2 regions of the Prochlorococcus sp. MIT 1300 genome follow, and region 2 is predicted to be linked to the other one. Evidence: predicted binding sites of a transcription regulator. Region 2 holds the regulator's gene; the other holds the start of a gene.
What was found. Region 2 encodes NtcA, which controls nitrogen genes in cyanobacteria. Its sites were predicted from a motif close to GTANCNNNNGNTAC; they were not measured.
Positions count from the first base shown of each region.

Region 1: a site for NtcA is predicted at 6,217-6,230, ahead of SOI83_RS06160 (ferredoxin--nitrite reductase). Genes of this name have one in related genera too.

Region 1 is NZ_CP139302.1:1,168,218-1,180,373, reverse strand. It holds gene SOI83_RS06190 (MFS transporter) at 1-790, opposite strand, end outside; gene SOI83_RS06185 (anthranilate phosphoribosyltransferase family protein) at 984-2,039, opposite strand; gene SOI83_RS06180 (HEAT repeat domain-containing protein) at 2,139-2,867, opposite strand; gene SOI83_RS06175 (hypothetical protein) at 3,014-3,370, shown strand; gene SOI83_RS06170 (formate/nitrite transporter family protein) at 3,356-4,246, opposite strand; gene SOI83_RS06165 (ferredoxin--nitrite reductase) at 4,297-4,440, opposite strand; gene SOI83_RS06160 (ferredoxin--nitrite reductase) at 4,479-6,101, opposite strand; gene SOI83_RS06155 (DNA mismatch repair protein MutS) at 6,478-7,167, shown strand; gene cobA (uroporphyrinogen-III C-methyltransferase) at 7,164-7,949, shown strand; gene SOI83_RS06145 (aminotransferase class IV) at 7,936-8,784, opposite strand; gene SOI83_RS06140 (anthranilate synthase component I family protein) at 8,781-10,118, opposite strand; gene queC (7-cyano-7-deazaguanine synthase QueC) at 10,090-10,794, opposite strand; gene SOI83_RS06130 (7-carboxy-7-deazaguanine synthase QueE) at 10,984-11,658, opposite strand; gene SOI83_RS06125 (CTP synthase) at 11,655-12,156, opposite strand, start outside.
Region 2 is NZ_CP139302.1:872,134-884,289, reverse strand. It holds gene thyX (FAD-dependent thymidylate synthase) at 1-410, opposite strand, end outside; gene dcd (dCTP deaminase) at 415-1,008, opposite strand; gene SOI83_RS04705 (cob(I)yrinic acid a,c-diamide adenosyltransferase) at 1,008-1,601, opposite strand; gene rph (ribonuclease PH) at 1,735-2,463, shown strand; gene ntcA (global nitrogen regulator NtcA) at 2,538-3,275, shown strand; gene SOI83_RS04690 (DUF3084 domain-containing protein) at 3,339-4,277, shown strand; gene SOI83_RS04685 (resolvase) at 4,265-4,690, shown strand; gene SOI83_RS04680 (DUF3146 family protein) at 4,680-4,937, opposite strand; gene pth (aminoacyl-tRNA hydrolase) at 4,940-5,557, opposite strand; gene SOI83_RS04670 (TatA/E family twin arginine-targeting protein translocase) at 5,554-5,811, opposite strand; gene psbH (photosystem II reaction center phosphoprotein PsbH) at 5,821-6,024, opposite strand; gene psbN (photosystem II reaction center protein PsbN) at 6,111-6,251, shown strand; gene SOI83_RS04655 (photosystem II reaction center protein I) at 6,515-6,643, shown strand; gene SOI83_RS04650 (DUF3769 domain-containing protein) at 6,753-9,737, shown strand; gene SOI83_RS04645 (3-isopropylmalate dehydratase small subunit) at 9,754-10,371, opposite strand; gene leuC (3-isopropylmalate dehydratase large subunit) at 10,388-11,806, opposite strand; gene SOI83_RS04635 (competence/damage-inducible protein A) at 11,831-12,156, opposite strand, start outside.

The DNA of each region.
Region 1 (12,156 bases), 300 kb from region 2:
AAACCTCTTCAAGATATAGGAGGAGCATTGAAGTTAGACCATTGAAGGCCATAAAGAAGAGAAAGAATGCTGTGCAAAGACGACGAACTATAGGGTTTGTGAATACTCGAATCAATTGAGTGATTGGATTTAGTGCGGCCTTGCTTGGAATAGAAATTCGCTTAGAGGGTAAATGTGTTTCAGGCAGTAGAAATATGACTAAAAAAAGATTGACTAGTGCAAATGCTGTCGCAGTCAAAGCGGGCAATGTGAAGTTCACTTCTGTTAGCAGCCCGCCAAGGAAAGGTCCAATTACAAAACCAAGGCCAAATGCAACGCCTATGAGGCCAAATGCTTTTGCTCTTTTCTCAGGAGTAGAAATATCAGCAAGAACAGCAGTTGCACTAGCTACGGTTCCTCCGCTTGCACCATCAATAATTCTTGATAGAAACAATAAACCGAGTAGTAATGATGTGAGATTTTTCCAATCTGGGAGTAGAGAGTTCCAATTCAATCCGACTGTCAAACTAAAAAGCCCTAGCCCTATGACTGATCCGCCAACGCAGATTGTCATTATGGGTTTGCGACCATACCGGTCGCTTAATGCACCTATAAGTGGTGCTACTGCAAATTGGGCTAACGCATAAGTGCCTGCAAGCAGTCCTAGATTTGTTGCGCTGAAGTCAAAAAGTTGTTTGAGTTTGGGTAAAAGCGGAAGGAGGATTGTTTCACTTAACCTGTCGTTCAACAATGTTATGAATGCACACAGAAGTACTGGAGCTTTAAATCTACGCATTTTCAATTGAGTCATGTTCGATCTCACCATCTCAAATACTTCATTCAAATACTTTACGTAGGCTCAGTCAAATCACTATCCATATAGCTTCTAGTGTTTTAATATCAATTTTTTTGAATGTTTCAGGAACCTTTTAGAAACGGATTGAGTTGGACACTTGTTCTTTGGCCTTAGGTGTGACAAAACCAATCAAATTTTATGCTATAGATTACTGTCTCAAGTTTTCCCATTTAATTAGTTCACTGAGCTTCTTCAATGTTTCTCCAGAAGAGAGAAGAGACTCTGTAAGTTCGATGCCTTCTTTTAAAGTCTTTGTTAACCCAGAAAACCATAGGTATACGCCTGCATTCCAATAAAGAGCTGTTTTTAAAGGGCCTTTATTCTCAAGTGCTTGCAATGCGTGTGCACTCCATTCTGGTACACTTTTCCATTCAATGTCACTTGAGTGGCAATTGTAATCTCGAGGGTGCAAGATCAATCTTTCAATATTTTTGTTCTGAACGCGAGCTGTAATACATGCACGACTTGTGGGTAAATCTATACTTCCTTCTAAACCTTTTATAGTTATAATATTGTTTTCTCCAATAATATCAAGCGCTTTCCAGGCTCTTGCTTCAGTAGGTGGATGTACATAGCCACTAATCAAAATATGCTTTCCTTGGTGAGCTGTCCAGATTAGTTCCATACTTGCTATAGGTGGACGTTTGCCTATTTCATCTCGATAATTGATTATTCCTTCGGCTAATTTGAAATGGTCTGGTTGGTGAATAATTGCCAACCCATTCTTATCGAACCCAGTTTGAACTTGATGGATTGTTGATCCTGTGACATTTAGACTAAGACTCTTGAAAAGCTCAGATGTAGTTATTCCATATTTAATTGGCATTTTTCCTCCACCTTGTAACACAATTGGCTGATTTGCGCTTAGTAATACAAGGGTTGTCAATGGATAGATTGGTGTGGTTCTTTTACGTCCATCGAAAGGCATCCCAAAACAAATGGGAGCTCTTTGATTATTCACTGATTTAAGCTTTGGGCCAAGTGATAGGTAAGTATCAAGCATTCCAGCAAGTTCTTGTGGTTCCGGTCGGCGAATACGATGAGCAATGAAGAATGCTCCTATTTGAGCTGGACTTGCTTTGCCAGTAAGAATTGCTTTTAAAGCATCTGCAGACTCTTCTCTACTCAGTCCTCGACTTGTTTTTTCACCACTTGCTATTTTGCGGAGATAATTTTTGAAGCGCTTTTCGATAGCTTCTTCCATATGGATATCGAAAGTCACTGGTAATTGCCCTGCTATTTAAATAATTGTTTGTATTATATCTAAGATGTGTTGCTTAGATCATGGTTTTATCTTGATAACCTAAGTATTTGCAAATCTATATTGGCTCTTGAGTTGTTTGTTGGTTAGATCCCTTTTAATCCCTGGAGGTAGTGTTTTAAATAGGCAAGTAAGAATTTCATAACTTTTATGGGTCCCTATTGAACCTAAAGCAATTAACGCTGATTTAGCAACAACATCAGAACCCTCTTCAACTAAAATTCTTAGCTTTTCGCTAATAGATTCTTCGTCTCGGCGTTGTAATACCCTGATAGTCGCAACTAATATTGGATCACGTATGTCAATAAGCAGGTTTTTGGTTAATTCTAAAATTTCTTTTTCACTAAGTGTATGTAATTTAAACTTTAGCAAATCAATTCCTGCAAGTCTAATTTCTTGTTCTAGAGATTCAAGAATTTGCTTTAGCAAGCTTATTGGCAGTTCTGCGCCCCAGCAGTTAAGTGCCCTAATTGTTGTTATATTAAACTTTCCATCCTCTTCTTTTATAGTGTTGAGAAGAAGTTCTTTGGCTTCATCCTGATGACAAAGCCCACTGGCAAGAATTAGTTCAGGTTGTTTTCCATATTTTTTAATTAGATTTTTTATTGCCTTCCAGCCTTCTTGCGATTTCATGCCCAGCTGTTCACATATTGCAATTTTTAGTTCTTTGGATAGTGTTGGAGAGTATTTATCAGCAAGCCAGGTAACTTCTATTGGAATTATCTTAGTATTGCAAAGTCTTTCCCAGATCTCTGATTCAATGCCTGTCATTGTTTAGAAAGAGATTGGCTTTGTAATAGTGAATACCCTTATCCTTAAGCTTAACATTAAAGGGCATAATTATTGAATTTTTATTAATTTAGAAAGACAGGCCTGGCATAGGATCTAGACATAGTCATACCCTGCATACAGAATTCATGATTAGAGACCTTATATCTAATAAGTCAGAATTGCGTTACCAGGGCAAATCGCCTGGCAAGTTTTTAGAAGTTGGCCTTACGTCTGAACAAGAAATGATATTTGATCTTGCTAGACAGCTTGTTCATGCGCAGTTCTGCCTCGCTGATGATGAGTTGACCAACCGTCTCTGGCGAGAAGTAGCAGATCGAAAAATTGACGAGAAAAGGATTATTAATTTGATGTATAAATGTAGTTTTCATGAAGATAATCAATCTATGTGTGAGGCTGATGAACTATTTATCACGTTTAGGGGCGGAATTCCCAGAAGAAAATATTCTTCTGGGAATTCCCTAATTAAATCATCTGGCGCCTAGTTCTGCAGCGAGTTCACGTTCAAGTTTTTCATCGTGAATACTTGGGAGCACGTTAGACATCTTGGTTCTATGGGTGCTATAGAAGAGCATGCCAATAAATACCATTCCTCCAACGATATTGCCTATGGTAACTGGTAGGAAATTCCAAAAGATTACTTTTGTAAAAGGAACACCAGATCCAAGAAGTGGGCCCGCAGTATGCAAGAACATATTAACAACTATATGTTCCATTCCCATAGTCTGGAAAGCAGTGATTGGCAACCAACAAGCAAGTATTTTGCCTGGCACGCTTTTACTAACAAGCGCCATCGTTACGCCTAAACATACCAGCCAGTTTGCGATGACTCCTCTTAGAAATGCAAGAAAGAATCCAGTACTTCCAAGAGCTTCGTATTTGACTAAAACATTAGCCTTATTAATTGAGATTATTTTGGCTGCAATCAAAGCCCACCCTTTGCCACCATCTGAAGCCGCCAATGGCTCTACTGTTCCAGCACTTGTGAGACTAATTGATAATAAAATAGCTACGAGTAATGTACCTATAAAATTCCCAATCCATACCCATGTCCAATTCCTAAATGTAGATCTCCAAGTGCTTTTACCGGCCCATGTTGCCATTGGCAAAAGGGCAAAGTTTCCTGTTACTAGCTCCATCCCAAAAAGAACTATACTTGCAAACCCAAAAGGAAATAGAAATGATCCAAGAAAAGGCATTTTAGACTGTATACCTACAGTAATTGCTAAGCAAGTTGCTAGCCCAAGAATCGCACCAGAATAGAATCCTCGAACTAAGAGATTCTTAGCACTGACTGTTGCCTTTTTGCCTCCTGCGGCAATCATCCCATCTACTAGTTCATTGGGCAGGACATAGTCCATTTGAGAAGTTGTTTGATTCATGAGTTTCAGATTTTGTGTTGAGGAAATTTTTATCCGCTAATACGGTTCATTAACTTTGAAAATGGATCTTGTCCTCCATTTTCATTATTAGAAATAGGTTTCTCTTTGCCTAATTCACTCAACCAATTTACAAACCTTGAAAATAGATCTTTGCTTTGTGTTGTGTTAGTCATGATGAAAAAGTTAAGCGATATAAGAAGGATAAAAGCTGTTATTGTATATAACAGCTTTTATCCTTCTGAAACAAATAATTAAGAACAGTAGAAACTAAATTCCTAATTCTTTTCTTATTTGTTTTTTTTGGTGAGGCTCCGAAATCACTTATTAGTATTTGCTTTATGACCGCTTTTACTTCATCTTTGGGAACAGATTTGTGTTGGACTGTACCAATATTTTTAATTTTACCTTGAGAGCCCCCTACAGTCACTTGATATGCTTCTACCATTTGTCCTTGTTTATTCTTTGCTTTTGTGCCTGTTAGACCTATGCCTCCCATATAGGCTTGTCCACAACTATTTGGACATCCAGTCCAGTGAATTTTTACTTCTTTAGGAAGCTCAAGTTCCTTGTCGAGTTGGCTAGAAACTTTGAAAGCTACATCCTTAGTATTGGTTAGTGCAAAACTGCAATAGGTATTTCCAGTGCAAGACACGGTTCCTGCAGCTATTGCTTGTGGCGCTAGAGGGAATCGCTTTAAAAGGTGATTCTCTTTAAATTTTTCGAGTGAAGCTTTTTGTATGCCGATGAAGATTATATTTTGGTCTTCTGTTAATCGAATTTCACTGCTTCCATATTCATATGCAACTGTAGAAAGGTCTTGAAGATCTTCAGCAGTTAACCTGCCAACAGGAACATGTATCCCTGCGTAAAACTCACCGGCCTGTTTTTGTGGATGTATTCCAAATAATGAGCGTGTGTCCTTGCTAAACTCTGAACCAGGGTCTTCAATAAGTGGTCCAAATCTATTCTCTAGTAGTTTCCTAAATACATCAATTCCAATACTATCTAAGTAAAACCTGAATCGGCCTTTGGGGCGTTTGTCCCTTTCTCCATTATCACGCCATAGACCTAGAATAGCTCCAGTTAGCTTGCATATTTGATTAGCTTTAATCCAAACATTTAATGGTACAGCATATACATTGAGCTGCGCAGAAAGTACCCCTCCAACCCACACTCCAAATCCTAATTCGCCTTGATGCTTTACAGGGTGAAATATCAGGTCATTGTGTAGAAGGAAATTGTCTTGGGAACCGGCTATAGCAGTGTTCCATTTTCTTGGAAGGTTGGAAAAATCTGAATTACCCTTTCCATTATTTGTAAGATAGTTCTGCAATTCAATTGTATAAGGTCTTGTATCTATTATTTCTTCAGGGTCAACTCCCGCTAAAGGGTTACCAGTAACATTTCTTGGATTATCAAAACCTGATTGTATAGTGCTAATACCTGCTTCGTTAAGTCGCTTTATTATTTCTGGCAGGTCACTTATTAAAACCCCTCGCAGTTGAAGGTTCTGTCTTGTTGTTATATCACAACTGCCATTTTCACCATATCTTGCAACTATAGAGGCAACAATATTTAGTTGGGTAGAATTGATGATTCCATTGGGAATTCTTAGCCTTAGCATGAATTGACCCGGGGATTTTGGGCGCCAAAACATCCCATACCACTTCAACCTTAATTCTAAATCAGTCTTATCCATTTCTTGCCAACCGATTTTTGAAAATTTATCAATGTCTTTGCCTATTTCCAACCCATCTTTAATTGATTTCATTTGCTCAATCTTATTCAATTTCTTGCCTTGCAAATAAGGCTTAAGTGTGAATTCCTCAGTCATCGTATTAAAGTTTTTTGAAAATGTTCCTAGTTGTGATGTCGATGACTATTAACCACTTTTTCTAAGCCATCCAATGTATCGAGAATTACGTTTTGGCAAATTGATCAAAAGAAATGTAATTATCAATACAAAAAAAGTAATTGAATGGGGGTTTAAATCAATTTCACCCTTTTTGTGTGGTTCAGTATTGTCGACCAGCTTCTCCAATCCATCGAATAGCCCCTTGTCTCAACATCTTCCAAACCCTGGCCATAGCAACCAAGTCTCTTTGAAATAAATTATTTGTGTGGCTTGCTCTTTTGCTATTTGAGCTATTCGCTGTAAATGCCCTTTTTCTCGGCTGCTGTCTTTTGTTACCTCTGTATGCCATTGTTCCGTGAATTTTCAAACAATTAAAACGACTACAGCAGTTTCCTCTGCCGAAGATCCGTGGCCGTTGTTACGGAATTCAATTTTTGACAGACCAAGGCCTTTGCATTTGATTGTCCATGGGCGTCCTGGTGGCTTTGTAGAGTCTTGCTTGATGGATCTTGCGAGCTCACTAAGGTCGCGTCGAGGGTCTTCAGTCGTTGTTGAGGCTTTAACTGCGGATTCCTTGCCGATAACTAGCTCCAAGTCCGCTTGGTTGATTCCGTTATTTTTACTCCCTGGACATCATGTAAGACATGATGTCCCTTTGATAAGGGATAGATTGCATCACCTTGGAGTCAAGGTGAATTTGTTGCCATTTTTGGGTGCTTGGTATTCCTGGAACCGTTTATTGTTGGAGTTTTTGACTAGTAAAGTGTGTCACGGATCTGTAGCTTTGATCCATCACCCTATTAGGCAAGGACTGGGTGATCGATATATAAGCTCTTTAAAGCAGTTTTTAAAAACTCAAATTATTCCTTTTGAGAACTGGAATTCCTATGACTTGTTAACTAAGAAACAATATTATCCAATACCTTTAGCATTAGCGCCAAATCACATGGCAGATTCAATGAATGAATTTGATGGTATATCTTCCTTGTTAGAGATTGACTTTTTGTATGTTTCCTTGGCCAATTTGTTGATGGCATTACCATGAACCAGATGAAATTAGGAAAGGTTTACCTCGTAGGTGCAGGACCTGGAGACCCTGATTTGCTAACACTTAAAGCTAGTCGCCTCCTATCACAGTGTGATGCTCTTGTATATGACTCACTGGTCCCTAACGAAATTCTGAGTTTGGTACCTGACTCTTGTGACTCTAAATTTGTTGGAAAGCGTAGGGGTCACCATTCAGTTCCTCAGGCGAAAACAAACGCAATCCTTCTGGACTTGGCTAGTCGTTATGAATGTGTAGTGCGTTTAAAGGGCGGAGATCCTTACGTTTTTGGTCGCGGAGGAGAAGAGGCTGCATATTTGAGTCGACATGGCGTCAACGTCGAGGTTGTTCCAGGTGTTACTGCAGGTATTGCTGCCCCAGCATATTTAGGTATTCCAGTAACTCATCGAGTGGTTGGTAGTTCTGTGACTTTTGTCACTGGTCATGAAGAAATTGATAAAAAACGACCCGCTGTTAATTGGCAAGCTCTTGCTCATGCTTCTGATTCTTTAGTGATATATATGGGCTTGCATAATTTAGAAAGTATTGTTGACGCTCTTTTGACTGGGGGCTTAGATCCAATGACACCTTCAGCAGTTATTCAGCAAGGCACAGTGGTAGGACAGCGTTATTTAAAGAGCTCTTTGGATGAGTTGGTTGGGAAGGTCAAAGAAGAAGGTTTTATATCTCCATCAATTGTGGTTGTTGGAAGAGTAGTAGATACTCAGATAGAAGCTGCTGCACCAACCCCTGCGAATGTCACAATGCCTATTGCCTTTTAGGCATGAGTAGTGATTGCCATAACTCATAAGATTTGGGAAAGATTTCTAGCTGTGTATTATTTAACTTTTGAATTGGGTGGCAACCTAAACTATTTATAAGTACCCATTGATCTTTGCTTTGAGGAATTGCACTTAATTCAGCCTCTTTAAATAAGCCTCTGTTCAGACCTTGTTGTCTCATTACTCCTGGCAAGCATCCACTTTTTAAGTGTGGTGTTAGCCATTTGCCTTCGCGAAAGATCAGTATATTTGCCGTACTACCACAACATAATTCATTGTTTGTTGATAGTAGTAACGCATCATCAAAGCCTGCAAGTTGAGCTTCTCGACGAGCTTGAATGGATTGCCCATAGCCGAATGTTTTGCATTGACTTAAATTACTCCATGGATTCCTACGCTCATGCCTACTAATTAGAGTTGTTATTGGTTGAAAGGATGGTGAAATGGAGTTGAACTCTAACCAAAAGCGATGCGTTGAGGGGTGTGTAGAAGTAATAGGTATGTTAATTCCCCTTGTTTCTAAGCAACCGCGACTCCAATTAATTCTTAAAGCCGCATCAGTTTCTGAGGCGTTGCAACGTTGCACTGCTTGATTGATTAGTTCTTCTATCCAATCAGCTTCTGGTGGATTTGCCATTCCTAGCAATAATGCACTTTTTTCCCAGCGTTTTATATGTGATTGTAGATGTTGTGGGTAGCCTTGATGTATAAGAATGGTTTCAAAAATACCATCCCCTAAGTGAAGACCGCGGTCCTGTAATGGAAACTGTAAGTTCGCAATTTTATCCCATTGATTATCAAACCAAGCAATACTTTTATTTTCTTTTTTGATCATTGCAGCGCCTTCATCATTGGTAGTAGTTTCCAGCTAAGTTCTTCTGCTTCTGCTTGGGACTCTGATTCGGCAACTATGCCACATCCTGCATGGGCTCTGAGGGTATCTGCTTGACGTATTAGTGATCTAATTATGATGCTGCTATCTAGTTCCCCATCCCAATTGACTCGTAATAAACATCCGCAGTAAGGGCCGCGTGAGGTTGGTTCCAGTTCACTGAGTCTTTGACAGGCTCGTAGCTTAGGAGTCCCAGTTATGGACCCTCCTGGCCAGCAAGCCTCTAACAAGTCAACCCATGATTGCTTTTCTCTAAGTTCACCTTGAACAACAGAAGTGAGGTGATGTACTTGAGGATAACTTTCTAATCCCACAAGTTGAGGTACATGAATAGAACCTGGCTTGCAAACTTTGCCTATGTCGTTACGTAGTAAATCAACTATCATGATGTTTTCAGCACGATCTTTTGGACTGCACACTAAATCAGCCGCTAAATCTGCATCTATTAATGGATTTGGATTTCTTGGTCTTGTGCCTTTGATGGGTCTCGTTTCAATTTGACCATTGGATAGCGTTTTGATAAAACGTTCTGGTGACGCTGAGATTATTGCTTCACCTTTTGCATCACCTCCAGCTACCACCAGACCTGCGAATGGGGCCGGACATTTTTTCCGTAGCTTTTGGAAGATTTCTAGATTGAGTATGTCCTTAGGTATATAAGTAGTGCAGCAACTACTTAGATTTGCTTGGAAAATATCTCCATTTGCAATGAATTCTTTGATATTTTGTACTCCCATAGCGTAGTCCGTTTTCTTGGTTTTCCATTCCCAATCTGTGATTGGGACACTTAATTGTTTTGTGAATAGTCTTCTTCGCTCCGTATTACTTTCTTCACCTTTTGAGTTAATTGCCTCTATACAATTGACCATATCTTCTAATCGTTTGAGATCGTAACCTTCGATCCATAATTGATGCTTTTCTAGATCTAGCCGTATTAATGGATCATGTCTTGCAATCCAGAGTGTTGCCATTTGATCTGGCTTCCAAAAACCTTGTGGTTCTATCCATGCTGCAGCTTCGTAACTAAGCCAACCTGTCCAATGCCCTGGGTCTAGATTTCGTAGCGCTTCAAAAGGGTTTGATGCTTTGGGAGACTGAGGAAGGCCTCTGCAACAAATTTGTTGTAGAGGATCAACTGCCAATGTTATCCATCTACCAAGTCTGCTTCCATCTCCGTCTAGCCAAATTAAACCAGCTTCACCCCATAATTCTCTTAGTTTTTTTACTATTAAAATTGGTTCCTTCCAGTCACATAATTTTTTTTGAGGTGTAATCATTGAACCAATTGCTGCAAAGATCTTTTCTACCAGCCTTTAGCAGTGCCTCATCTCTGATTCTACAACTATCACATATCCCACAGGGTGTTTCATGGTCGCTATAGCAACTCCAGGTTTCTTTCAGTGGTACACCTAGCCGTATAGCCTCATGAATAATCTGAACTTTGTTTAAATTAACCAAAGGCGCCCAAAGCTTTATTCCATTACCCTCCCGTCCTGCTTTATTTGCTAAGTTTGCTAAACTTTGAAAGGCATTTAGATAATCAGGTCGACAATCTGGATAACCTGAATAGTCAATTGCATTCACTCCTAGTACAATACGTTTGGCTCCTTTTGCTTCTGCCAGGCTGAGGCCAATCGAAATAAAAACTGTGTTTCTTCCAGGAACATATGTGTTGGGAATAGTCTGTTTTTGCACACCTTCCACAGGTAAGGCTTGTTTTTTATCTGTGAGCGATGAACCACCCCAAGCAGCTAAATTTACTTTAATTATATGATGTTCTTTTATCTCTAGTTCATTCGCTAATTTCTTAGCTGCTTCTAATTCTTTCCGGTGTCGTTGGCCATAATCTATTGATAGTCCTATGACAATGTGCCCCGCTTCAATTGCTAATGCAGTTGCCGTAGCTGAATCAAGACCTCCTGAAAGCAAGGCAATAGTTTTAAATTCATTCATAATAATATGGTGCAATTTTGGGGGAGAGTTTCTGATTTATTCCTATTAGTATCCTCATGGGTGGATGAGCTTATAGTTAATTAGGCTTTTGCTTTGAGGTTGTAAATAAGCTGTGTAAAATAGTCCCAACTAGATTTTGTTGCTTAGTCATGGCATTTACAAAACTACTTCTAAGAATAACTTATAGTTTTAAAGAACGCCTAGGAATTTGTGTATTTGAATGCTAAGCCTCCATTTTGGATTTTTTTTGACGTGTTCTAAGGCAAGTTCAAGACTCTGTGGACTATGCCAGGCAGGCTGTAGAAATAGGTAAGGATTTTCTGCCGATAATTCTGGTAATAATTTGGCACTTTTCCCCCTGGCCTTACTGGCTTCTATCGCCATTTTTTCTGCAAAATCTAGATCAGATTTTTTATCTATTATTATCTTGAGTTCATGGCATGCAGCTAAAACTTCTTGTCTAGGCCATGCATGTGTCTTAGGAGACAATGTTATCCAATTTGGGCTGCCAGTAATCGCATCCACTCCGCTTGTTTCTATATGAATTGGGATTTCATTGACTTTTTCTATTCGCACTTCTTCTTTTATTGCCTCAGATAGGTCATCTAGATTGTGGTGAAGTGGCTCCCCTCCTGTTAGCACAATAAAGGCGGCTCCTTTTTTCATAGCTTCAACAGCTTCTTGTGCCAATCTTTGTACAGAATATTGTGCATGATTTTCTGTTGACCATGATTCTTTGGTGTCACACCAAGTGCATTTGACATTGCAGCCAGCTAGACGAATAAAAAATGCACTTCGACCAACGTGTGTTCCTTCTCCTTGTAAAGAGTGGAAGTATTCCACTATAGGTAGCTCTTTGCTCATTGAGATTCTTTAGAAATTTCTTTTTCCAACGAGGAGTTTCTTTGTTCTAAGGCTTCATGTGGGGATGCTGGCAGGCGCAATTGAGCCGCTTCAATTAATCCACGGAATAATGGATGTGGCTTGCCAGGTCGAGAAAGAAATTCTGGATGATACTGGCAAGCAGTAAAAAAGGGATGGCCCTTAAGCTCAATTAATTCGACAAGTCGCCCGTCGGGGGAAGTGCCACTAATTGTGTAGCCTGACTCTAAAAATAGATTTCGATAGGAATTATTGAACTCATATCTATGACGATGACGCTCATAAACTACTTCTTCTCCATAAAGTTTCTGTCCCATTGTTTTTGGAGTAAGGCGACATGGGTAAACCCCAAGCCGCATTGTGCCTCCAAGATCTTCAATATCTTGTTGTTCTGGTAGTAAATGAATTACTGGATGTTGGGTATTTGGTTCTAATTCTGCACTAGTTGCTCCTTTGAGATTGGCTTGGTTGCAAGCCCAT
Region 2 (12,156 bases):
TCGTAAAGTTCAATAGAATTCTGGAATTGTTGTTGAATTTTTTCTTCAAAACTTTTTTTTATTTCTGTAGATAAATCGTCTATAGAGTTTTGTCTATTTTTGCAATCTTGCCTTCTTAATTCGGGGATAGGAATGTACCCCAGCTGGGTGCTATCAGCATAACGTTGGGAGAACTCTTGAAATGTGAATGATCTATGACGAAGAATTTGAGCAGCAATACCCCTATTTGTTTGAATCTGAAGGGTCATATATGCCTGTTCAAAGACGCTCCAATGTTCATGCTTAATACAGTATTTCAACAAGCCCGAGTAGCTTTCATTCTCTTGATTATTTGGGTTGCTTACTCTGGCTATATAAGCCATAGCTTTTTCAGCATCAGGCGTTACGGTAATTAGTTCTACAGTTGCCACTTTTTTAGATTCGAGCAAGGGTTACTTTTTCTGGTTGATGTTGATACTTCCCTTTGCGGTCACTGTAAGTAGTTTCACAGGGGTCTCCCTCAAAGAAGAGTAACTGGCATATTCCTTCATTGGCATAGATCCTACAATCTGCTCCAGAACTATTACTAAATTCAAGAGTTAAATGTCCTTCCCAACTCGCTTCAGCAGGAGTTGTATTTACGATGATTCCCAGGCGGGCATATGTACTTTTCCCTAAGCAAATAACAGTAATATTTTCGGGCACTTTCATTTTTTCTAATGCAACACCTAGCCCATATGAATGGGCAGGCAATATGAAAAATTCACCGTCTTGATCTTTGTGTAAGGATGTTGGCTCTAGGTTGTTAGGGTTGAATCTTTTTGGATTCATCACAGTACCTGGAACATGCCTAAATATGAGGAATTCTTTAGAAGATAGGCGCAAGTCATATCCGTATGAAGAGCAACCAAAGCTTAAAACTGGTTGTTCATTCAGTTGAGGGTTCAAATGCCTTATGAGTCCTGCTTGAAATGGTTCAAGCATTCCTGCTGCGGCCTGTTCGGTAATCCAGCGATCGTTTTTAAGCATCAGAAACCACGACGTAACTCGGTGACTTGGTCGGCAATTGCCATAACTCGAGAGGGAATAGATGGTCCTGTGATGATGACATCCATACCTCCTTTTTTTGCCTCGAGAGAAGAAAGCACCTCGTTTTCTTTTAGATATCCGAGGGCAATAGCTAGCCCTACTTCATCTAGAACTAGTTGATCTAAATCTCCTTTAATAAGGTGAGATTGGCATATCTTCCAAATTGCTTCAACCGCCTTAACATTTTTGGAGGCATGTACATCATCATTAGGCGGTTTGGATAGGCAGCTTGATACGTCAGGTCTTAGCCACTCCAGCTTTCCACATAGTCGAATACATCTATTTGGCCCCTGGTGTACCCCACCTTTTAGGAATTGAGCAACCATGACACGCCTGCCCAATCCAGCAGCCCTAAGAGCTTCACTAAGTACAACGGAGAAACTGCCCCTATAAGGTGCGGTATGAACTTGCAGCTGTCCCTCTTGCGCAACTAGATGTAGGGCAGGATGGCTAGGAACAGCAACAAGTGGTGGCCTTTCTATACAGGCCGGTGGTGATGTCTTCCTGGGTCGTTGACTCGGGCTTGCACTCATTAAAATTAGGAGCAGAGCTAATGCCTTTTTTAAAATCTAGCGGCCTTAGTCTGACTCACAAGGTATTTGACACTATCTATGGTGTGAAAACCAATTCTTTAGGTTTCTGACGCTTTTTAAATTTTGGTTTTTCATGAGTGGTTCTAGCCCATCACGTACTTCTGGTCGCTTTAACGATCAACTAAGGCCTTTTGAAGTGACTTGGGATCCAATGGGGTTTGCGTTGAGCTCATTGGTGATTCGCACCGGCAATACAGCAGTTTTATGTAGTGTTTGTATTGAGGACGGAGTGCCCCGTTGGAGGAAGGGGCAAGGTAAAGGATGGTTGAGCGCAGAGTATCGTTTGCTTCCAGGGTCAACACCGGTTAGGCAAGAACGAGAATTAATAAAGCTTTCTGGAAGGACTCAGGAAATTCAACGACTTATAGGTAGGACTTTGAGATCAGTCCTAGATATGTCGTTGCTTGGGGAGAAAACTGTAAAAATTGATTGTGATGTAATCCAAGCAGACGCCGGGACCAGGACGGCCTCCATTACAGGTGCGTGGATCGCTCTTGATCGTGGCTTTTCCCGATTAGTCGAAAAAGGTTTTTTAGAAGAAAATCCTCTCAAGGAGCAAGTCGCAGCAGTTTCAGTTGGTTTGGTAGATGGCTTAGCAATGCTTGATCTTGATTATCAGGAGGATTCAATTGCAGATGTTGATCTAAACGTTGTGATGGATTCTCAGGGAAAGCTATTGGAGATACAGGGATCTGCTGAAAGAGCTCCATTTTCTAGAGAGCAATTGAATTCTTTCCTTGATTTGGCTGAGAAGGGACTAATGGAACTTCAGGTTGCACAAAAATCGGCTTTAAACAATTAAGCCTAAAAATAGTCACTATTGCTACAAGGCTTTAATTCACTGCTCCTTAGCGTCCTTGCAACTACCTTGCATATATGGCTGTAGCTCCTGGCGGTTTTAGCCGCTATGCATCACAACCCGTGGCTCAAGGTTCTTCTCCAAGCCTTGCTAATGCTCCTGCTGGGAATAGCAGAACATTGGTGGATGTGATTCGTGCCCTCGAAGGTGCTAGCACTGAAATGGTTGAAAGAGCTAAAACTATTTTTTTCCCTGGGGATCCTGCAGAGAGGGTTTATCTAATAAGAAGAGGAGCAGTCCGACTCTCAAGGGTCTATGAATCTGGTGAAGAAATTACGGTTGCCCTATTGAGAGAGAATAGTCTTTTTGGGGTTCTTTCTCTTTTAACAGGCCATAGATCTGATCGCTTCTATCACGCAGTTGCATTCACTAGGGTTGAGATGATTACGGCTCCTGCTGTGTCTGTTCGACAGGCGATAGAAGATGACTCTGGCGTTGGGTTGCTTCTTTTGCAGGGGCTTTCCAGTCGAATCTTGCAAACAGAAACGATGATAGAAACACTTACTCATCGTGATATGTCATCACGTTTAGTAAGCTTCTTATTGGTTCTTTGCAGGGATTTTGGGGTCCCTGGGGATCAAGGAATTACTATTGATTTGAGACTTTCGCATCAGGCAATAGCAGAGGCCATAGGTTCTACAAGGGTCACAATTACCAGACTTTTGGGAGACTTACGTAGCGCTGGCCTGGTAGAAATTGATCGTAAGAAAATTACGGTATTAGACCCAATTGCTCTTGCTAAGCGTTTCAATTAGGTGTGATCCCTTCCTACCATTCATGTTGTTTGAATCAAATAAAAACTTGGCCCGACGTTTTTCGTGACAGGCTGGCTGCTCATTGTTCTTTTATTGGTCCTTGGAGGGGTCTTATCCACTCTTGGGGATCGGCTTGGCAGTCGAGTAGGCAAAGCTCGTTTAAGCATATTTAACCTGCGACCAAGAAGCACAGCTGTTTTAATCACAGTCCTAACAGGGAGCCTTATTAGTTTTTTATCGTTAGGTTTGATGTTGCTTGTGAGCAGGCAATTGAGAGTTGGTTTATTTCAATTAGATGGCCTACAAGCAAAGATCAAGGCAGCTCAAAAGGAATTGAGGTTGCGTGAAAGTAATTTGATTGCTTTAAGGAGAGGTGCTGTTGTTTTAAGTAGCGGACAAAGATTGGCTACTGCGAAGTTCAGATTAGATAACCCGAATCAAGCTAAAGGGATAATTGATCGTTTGCTTCAGGAGGCAAATCTTGAGGCTTTTAGGCGGGTTTTGCCTGGTGAAAAACCAAATAGGCAGATCCTGAGGGTGCCTAGAGAGGAAATTCAAAAGCTTAAAGAAACTATTAGTGAGTCTGGTACATGGGTCGTTAATTTTCGTTCAGCAGGTAATGTTTTGCTAGGGGAAAAATGGGTTTATGCCATCCCGGAGGTAAGACCAAACATTGCTGTTGTACAAAAAGGTGATGTTTTGGGAAAGATCACCCTTAATCCAAGAGATCGAACCACTGATGTAATACGAAAGCAGATAAACCTTTTACTAGCCTCTACTTTCGCAGAGGTTAGGCGAAGAGGATCTCTTAGCTCAGGACTTCAATTTGATGCAAGTTCAGTTAATCAATTGGGCAAGGAATTGGTAGGTCTCTTAGGTGGAACTATTATTTTAGAGTCGTTCGCTTTAAAGAGTAGTGATACGTCAGATCAAGTGAAAATAGGTTTACGCATAAAGCAGAACATCAATAAGCCCGATAAAAGCAGTACATGGGCAAACTGATAGCTATTGATCCTGGTAGACACAAATGTGGTCTTGTACTTTCATGCCCAGAAAAGGGTTTGGTTTTGGAAGGAAGAGTTGTTCATGCAGGTGCGGTTATTGATTTAATAACCCTTTGGAAATCACAATTCAATATTGACTTGATTTTGCTCGGCAATGGTACTAGTAGTGATTATTGGGAAGAAAAATTAACTGGCGTTGCATCTTTACAAGTTGTAGAAGAGTTTAACACTACTTTAAAAGCCAGAAAGCGTTATTGGGAACTTTGGCCCCCTCAAGATTTCACTAGATTTCTGCCAAGAGGATTAGTTTTACCGAAAGAAAATTTAGATGCTGTAGCGGCTTTGATTATTTTAGAAAATTACCTAGGCAAGAAGCTGTGTTGGAAAGGATCAAAAAAGTTTAAAACTTAGCCCTAACAGTAAAAAAATAATTTTCACCTGGCTCAAGCTGATAGTCCATTTTAATAAGGAATCTAAGCAAAGCATCTTGAATGAGTGCTCTGCCAAGAGAGGGCTCTACTTGTAATTCTCCTTGGCTGAATTCCCAATGAAAATTCCATTCAAACCCTCCCGCAGAGACTTCTCCATCTATAAAATTCTCTGCAAAATTCTGACGGTTAACTCTTAGGCAAGCTGCAGTGGCTGGGAGAGTATTCATTATTATTTTTCAAGTTTAGTGGCTTGATAGGAGTTAAGTTGGTTACTTGCTTTTTCGAGACCATATTCCTGAATAATATTGATTCCTGTAATTACTTGTTTAATCGTATTCTCAACTAGGAGGGTCTCTGATTTGGAAAATACTCCTAAAACATGAGAAACGGTATTTGCTCGTCGTTCTTCTGGCATTCCAATTGGAGCACCAATACCAATTCTTAGGCGGTTGAAGTTCTCGGTTCCAAGATGACTAATAGTACTTTTTAAACCATTGTGACCGCCAGATCCTCCCTTGGTTCGAAGTCTAAGTTTGCCAAGAGGTAGATCCATATCGTCAACTAAAACTAGTAATTGTTCAATCTCGAGATCGAACCAGTTCATGGCTGAGCGGATTGAGCGGCCGCTTTCATTCATGTATGTGTTTGGCATTAATAACCGAACACGCTTAGTACCAAAACCAATTTCTCCAAGAAGTCCTTCAATTCTGGTGTGCTTTTTGAAGCTAACGGCATTTTCTTGCGCCAACCTCTCTAAGGCCATAAATCCTATGTTATGGCGTGTGGTTTTGTATTTTGAGCCAGGGTTCCCAAGTCCTACTAACAGCTTGATATCTCCAGGAATCATCCCTCTTTGGGTTTTGGAGATTGACTTTCTTTTGTTGAGATGGTTTTTTCAGGAATTTTCGCACTATCCAATGCCTCAGGCTCGGCCATGGCTTTGTTTAGTTCCCGCTCAAATTCCGAGGATGCAGCCTGAAAACCCTTAAGGGTTTTACCCAGACTTCGTCCTAGTTCAGGCAGCCTTTTGGGGCCAAATATTACGAGAGCTAAGGCACCGATTACCGCTATTTCAGGAAGACCGATGCCAAAAACATTCATTTTTTAACCTCAGCCAGCCCCATTCCAGTCAACCGAGAAGCCTTGAAGAAGCAATGACTGGTTATATATCTGGAGCATGATTACCAGGAAGATAAGCAGCATTACGCCAATGGCTGCCATAACTGGTACGGCGCCCCATCCTGGAACAACCTTTCCCTGCCCAGAGTTGCCTATTGATTTGAGCAGACTTCCGATTGCTGTTTTTTGTCCCATGGCGAGGCTCGTGTCTCAGTTGAAGGATCAGTTTGGATATTCTATGGGTAATGCCCCCTATAAGATTGATTCTGTCGAGAGATTTGATGCAAACCACTTCCCCTGCCCTCTCATTAGCAATTGTTTTGTTGGTGACTTTGTTTGGACTTACTGGTTTTGGGATTTACACAGCATTTGGGCCTCCGTCTAAGCGCTTAGACGATCCTTTCGATGAGCATGATGATTGATTCTTGAAAGAATCCGTCAACCAGAATCCCCCCGCTAAGTATTTGTACTTAATTATCGCAATCTTTACTTTTGGCGCGTATTTGGCAGTTTTTTTTGGATATCGATGTCTATGCGGAGCCTTTTTTCGATTAAAAAGTGACTTTTGTGACTTAGAAACATTTCAATACGCGCCAATACTTGGGCTTGACCCCCCCCCCTGAGGTCTTTAAGGCTGGTAAATCCCATAAGATGTGATCACTTAACTTAGACGTGGTCGGTATCCATGCTCGCCCTCAAGATTTCCGTTTACACGATCGTCTTTTTCTTCGTCGGAGTCTTCCTTTTTGGCTTCTTGGCTAGCGATCCAACCCGCACGCCTGCGAGAAAGGATCTAGAAGCTCCACAGGACTAGGACTCCTTTCTGAAAATAGAGGCCTTCGCGCGCCAGACTTAGTACTGGGACTTGTTGGTGTTTAGGACCTACTAAGCATGGGAGGATCATCAGCTTCCTAAGAAAATTTGTGGTGGCTAAACGCCCCTCTGTTTTTTTTGTTGGTCTTCTTACCTCAGGTGCAGTGGGATTCAGTCCTGCGTCTGGAGGTGTATGGCCTGAGAAGGGCAACAACAAAGATAAGTCAGCATCACTTGGTGCCTTTTCTATAGGCTCGCCGTTAGATATTGGTAAATCAAAGAGAGTTCTTGCTGAAAGCAACGAATCGCGGATCAACTCTGGCATTCCTCCAAAGGCTTTGTCTTTAAGCGCAGATAGACACATATATGATTTAGAAAAAGATATTTTTATTGCCGAAGGAAGTGCGAGGGTGGATGTTGATGGGGGGACTCTTGTTGCAGAAAGAATTGAATTTTCTAGTGATTTTAATTCTCTATATGCAACTGGAAATGTTCAATTTAAAAAGGGTTCTCAGTATTTTCAGGCAACTTCATTTCGTTATAGCTTCCTGGATAGAAATGGAGTGTTGAAAGATGTTTATGGAATACTTGACTTGGCTAGGGTTTCTAAAGACCTTTCAACGAATAGGTCAGTCGACCGGCTAAAAGTAAGCGAAGTTGTGAATAGAACTTCTAAAAAAATAGATCAGAAGTTTGAGCTAGGGAAGTCAAAAATATGCCCACCTTCTATACCCTCAATCCCCGATTGGCATCCTCACCCTTGGTCGGCGACTATTTGGGCCGGCCAGAAGATTGATGCAAACTTTCGAAATACATTTGTATTTGATGGGAACCTGAGGGAAGAATATTTGTTAGGAGTTGGATTGCAAAAAAGACTTTATAGAGCAGGCCCTTTGACTCTTGGGTTGGAAGCTGATTTCTTTAGGCATGATGTTGCTAGGCAAGCGGGTGGTAAATATAATCAAGCGAAGCCTTACTCGGATACTTCTTCGCAAGCCTTTGATGAGCTTGTATTGGGAATAGGCGCAAGGTTGTGGGTTAGACCATGGCTAAGCTTTGCCCTTATAGAAGGTGTTAGTTACTACACAAGATTTAGTAATTATGAAAGAACTTTCAGAAAAAAATATAATAAACTTTTGAATTATTTAGGTTTTGAAATTGAAGCTAAAGTCTCTAAAAGTCTTTCATTGGTTGGTCGTATTCATCATAGGTCAGGGGCATATGGTTTGTACAATGGTGCTGAGGAGGGGAGTAATGCTTATTTGCTTGGAGCCAGATATAGGTGGGGTAAGGATATCAAAGATAATAGTAAATATGCTATAGATCCTCCAAATAAATGCGTTCATAAAAATGAAAGAGATCTTGCTATTATTTCATTCAATCAAGATGAAATCCTAGGCACTAGCGGTTTAAATCAGAACTCACCACTTACAAATCAAGTTGCAAATAAAAATAAGAATCAGACTAATGAAAAAATATCTAATTTAGAAAAGGAGAAAATTCGCTCTAGGGTGATTAGATCAATTAATCAACGGGTTTACAATGTAAAACCCATTAATAGATTAAGACTTGAACAGAGATTTGGTGTGCCAACTTCTGCTCGCAATATTGAAGAGCAAAATCAATATGGCGGAATAAGAGTCTCTCAGCTGAATTTGCAAGGAAGGACAAAATTTATGAGTGGTTCAATTAGTCGTTGGCGCATACAAGCTCCAACTGTGACTATCACGCCAGAAGGTTGGGAGGCTAGCCGAATGGGCTTTACTAATGATCCTTTTACGCCAACTCAGACAAGAATTGATGCAAAGAATGTTGTTGCTAAAGAATTGTCTAATGGAGATATTCTTATAAGAACTGGTCAGAATAATTTAATTTTAGAGGAGAGGTTCCCTTTGCCCATTTCAAGAAAGCAACGAATAAAAAAGAAAGAAGAAATAGAAAACAGATGGGTTCTAGGTATAGATAACAAAGACAGGGATGGCATTTTTATTGGAAGGAATCTTAAACCTATTAATATTGGCGAAAAATATAGTTTATATCTACAGCCCCAGGTAATGCTTCAGCGTGCAAATAGCCTTGAGACAAGTAGTTATATAAAGCCTGGAAGTGCTTCTAATAGTAATGAAGTCGTTCAAAGGGCTGAGACATCAGATCTCTTTGGTTTAAAAGCCGAACTTGATGGCGAGAGTTTTGGATGGCAATTAGAAGCTAATGCAAGCTTAAGTACATTTAATATGGACAACTTTATTAATGCCAGCCGTTTTTGGGGAGGGATTAGCCGTGAATATAATTTACCTTTTATTGGCAAGGTAAACAATCGAATTTTTGGGGCTTCAAGGTATAGGGCCTGGAATGGATCTTTAGGCCAAACAGATATTTATTCCGCATATGGTGCCTTCTGGGAGAAACGAAATGATTGGAAGGCTAAGAAGTTTACTAATAATTACTTGCTAAGAACAGGCTTGGGAAGGTATAGATCTGATAGACATGAGTCTTCCGAGATTCCCGAATTGTGGAGATATAGCTTGTTCGCCTCACTGAACAGTAGCTATCCATTACTTATAGGTAAGCCTGAAGGAATGAATAAGATATTCGACTATAGATATTCTTCAAAAGAAATAATTCCAGGAATTTATCTAAAGACTAATATCAGTGCGACAGCTGCACTCTATGAGGGGGGAGCAACTCAAAATACGATCAGTTTGAGTGGTGGGCCTTCGTTGACCTTAGGCAGGTTCAAAAAACCATTCCTTGATTACACGAAACTTGCTGTTATTGCTAAGGGCACAGTTAAGAATGGTTCAAGCCCATTTGATTTTGATCAGGCTACAGACCTGGCAGTTGTAGAGATAGGATTGACTCAACAAATAGCTGGTCCATTAATTCTTGATACAGGATTTGCCTTTAATGTCGATCCTTCATCTGATGTATATGGCGAGGCAATTAATTCAAAAATAGAGTTCCGCTGGCAGAGAAGATCATATGATTTTGGTATTTACTATAACTCTCATAAGGGAATAGGAGGTATCAGAGTTAACCTTAATGATTTTGACTTTGGAGGAACCGGCTTGCCTTTTATTCCGTCCTCTAAATAGTTTCCTCACTCTACAACTAATCGAAAGAATTCAAATAGGGAAGTCTATTTAAGATTTCGGTTGTAGCCTTTTCATTCCCTACTAATTGTGTTGTTATATCCCAATCTCCAGTAAGCAACATTTCTTTTGGCCCATTCTCAATATTTAATTCTAATTCATACTTGTCCCCCCAAAACTTATTATTGACTATGTCCATCTTCCATTCGGATGATGCATTTTTCTTTACTGTATTTTGTAGGGCTTTGATTTCATTGCTTTGGGCTGTAGCGCAAGGTATGCCAAGTGCTAGGCAGTTGCCATAAAAGATCTCGGCAAAGCTTTCACCTATTATTCCTCGTATCCCCCATCTCATAAGTGCCTGTGGAGCATGCTCTCGACTTGAGCCACATCCAAAATTGCAATTTACTATCAAGATAGATGCCCCTTGAAATATTTTTAAATCAAATGGGTGTCGTCCTTCTAGTTCATTTCGATCATCCTCGAATAATTGACTTCCTAAATTCTCAAAACTGACACATTTAAGAAAACGCGCAGGTATTATTCGATCTGTGTCAATATCATCTCCTTCTAGAACAATAGCTCTACCGATTAAATTTTGAATTGCCCCTTTAGGGAATGGTGGCTTTTGTTCCATCATTGATTGCCGAAGGTTATGAGTTGTTTTTAAGAAGTTCTCTTACGTCTGTAACCTTTCCAGTAACAGCCGCTGCAGCAACCATTGCAGGACTCATCAAGAGAGTTCTGCCGCTTGCCGACCCTTGACGACCTTTGAAGTTTCTATTGCTTGAGCTGGCACTGATTTGACGTCCTTCGAGTCGATCAGGATTCATGGCTAGACACATTGAACATCCAGGCTCTCGCCATTCAAAGCCAGCTTTTTGAAAAATAGAATCAAGACCTTGTGCTTTGGCTTCAAGAGCTACTTGCTCTGAACCCGGTACGACAAAAGCCTTTATCCCTTTTGCTACTTTGCGGCCATTAGCAATGCTTGCGGCAATTTGCAGATCACTGAGACGACCGTTTGTGCAGCTTCCTATAAAGCAAACATCTACTTCAATACCTTTAATAGGCTCCCCAGGCTTTAAATCCATATATTTATAAGCTTCTTTAGCGATTGAACGTTCTACTCGTTCGAGGGTCTCAGGGATGGGCATTCTCTGGTCAATTGAAATGCTTTGGCCTGGAGTTATTCCCCATGTAACAGTTGGTGCAACTTTGGAAGCATCAAAGCAGACTTCACTATCGAAGCTGGAATTTTCATTGCTTGAAAGACTTGCCCACCATTCAACGGCACGCTTCCAGTTTTTGCCTTGTGGTACATGAGGTTTGTTTTTTAAATACTCAAAGGTGACAGAATCAGGATTCATATATCCACAGCGGGCGCCCCCTTCAATAGCCATATTGCAGATGGTCATTCTTTCTTCCATCGAAAGCAATGAAATTGCTGGACCTGCAAATTCGTATGCATAGCCAACTCCACCTTTAACTCCCAGAACTTGAATGATATGAAGGATCAGATCCTTGGCATAAACCCCTTTACTTAGTTGGCCTTCAATCCAAATCTTTTTTACTTTTAGCTTCCTCATTGCCAAAGTTTGGCTTGCAAGGACATCTCTTACTTGACTAGTTCCAATGCCAAAAGCAATTGCGCCAAAAGCACCGTGAGTGGAGGTATGTGAATCACCACACGCGATTGTCATACCTGGTTGGGTAAGACCTAGTTCGGGAGCTATGACATGAACAATTCCCTGTTTACCACTTCCCAGGCTATGGAGGGTGATTTTTTGATCTAGGCAGTTTTTTTCCAAGGTGCTGAGCATTTCCTCAGCAAGAGAATCCTGGAAAGGTCTATTTTGTTGATTTTGGGTTGGAACAATGTGGTCGACAGTAGCCACTGTCCTCTCAGGATGTTTAACCTTCAAACCTTTGTCTTTTAGAGCTGCAAATGCTTGAGGGCTTGTAACTTCATGAATTAAATGAAGTCCTACAAGCAGTTGAGTCGAGCCTCCTGCCAATTCGCTCACCCGATGCAGGTCCCAGACCTTGTCGTAAAGGGTGCCAGAGCTCAAGAGTTAATTGCATAAGTCGAAACCCTAGCTCCCGGAGAGCAAAAGCAAACGTAGTTCGTCAAGACTTCGGACAATGCTCAAATGCTGTATCCCTGCTCTCCCGTGATAGTTCCCGAAAAGTTCCTTTTTGGTGCTGCAAAATTTTCGATTAGCAATACAACAAAAAACCAGTCCCACTGGTTTTTTGTTGTTACCACCTAGAGGGCCTGCCAATCCAGTTATGGCAATGGCCCAATCTGCTCCCAATTTTTCTTTGACACCCTTTGCCATAGCTTCAGCGACTTGCGCTGAAACAGCACCGTGTTTTTGAAGTAATTCTTTGTTTACTCCAAGTAGTTTTTGTTTTAGAT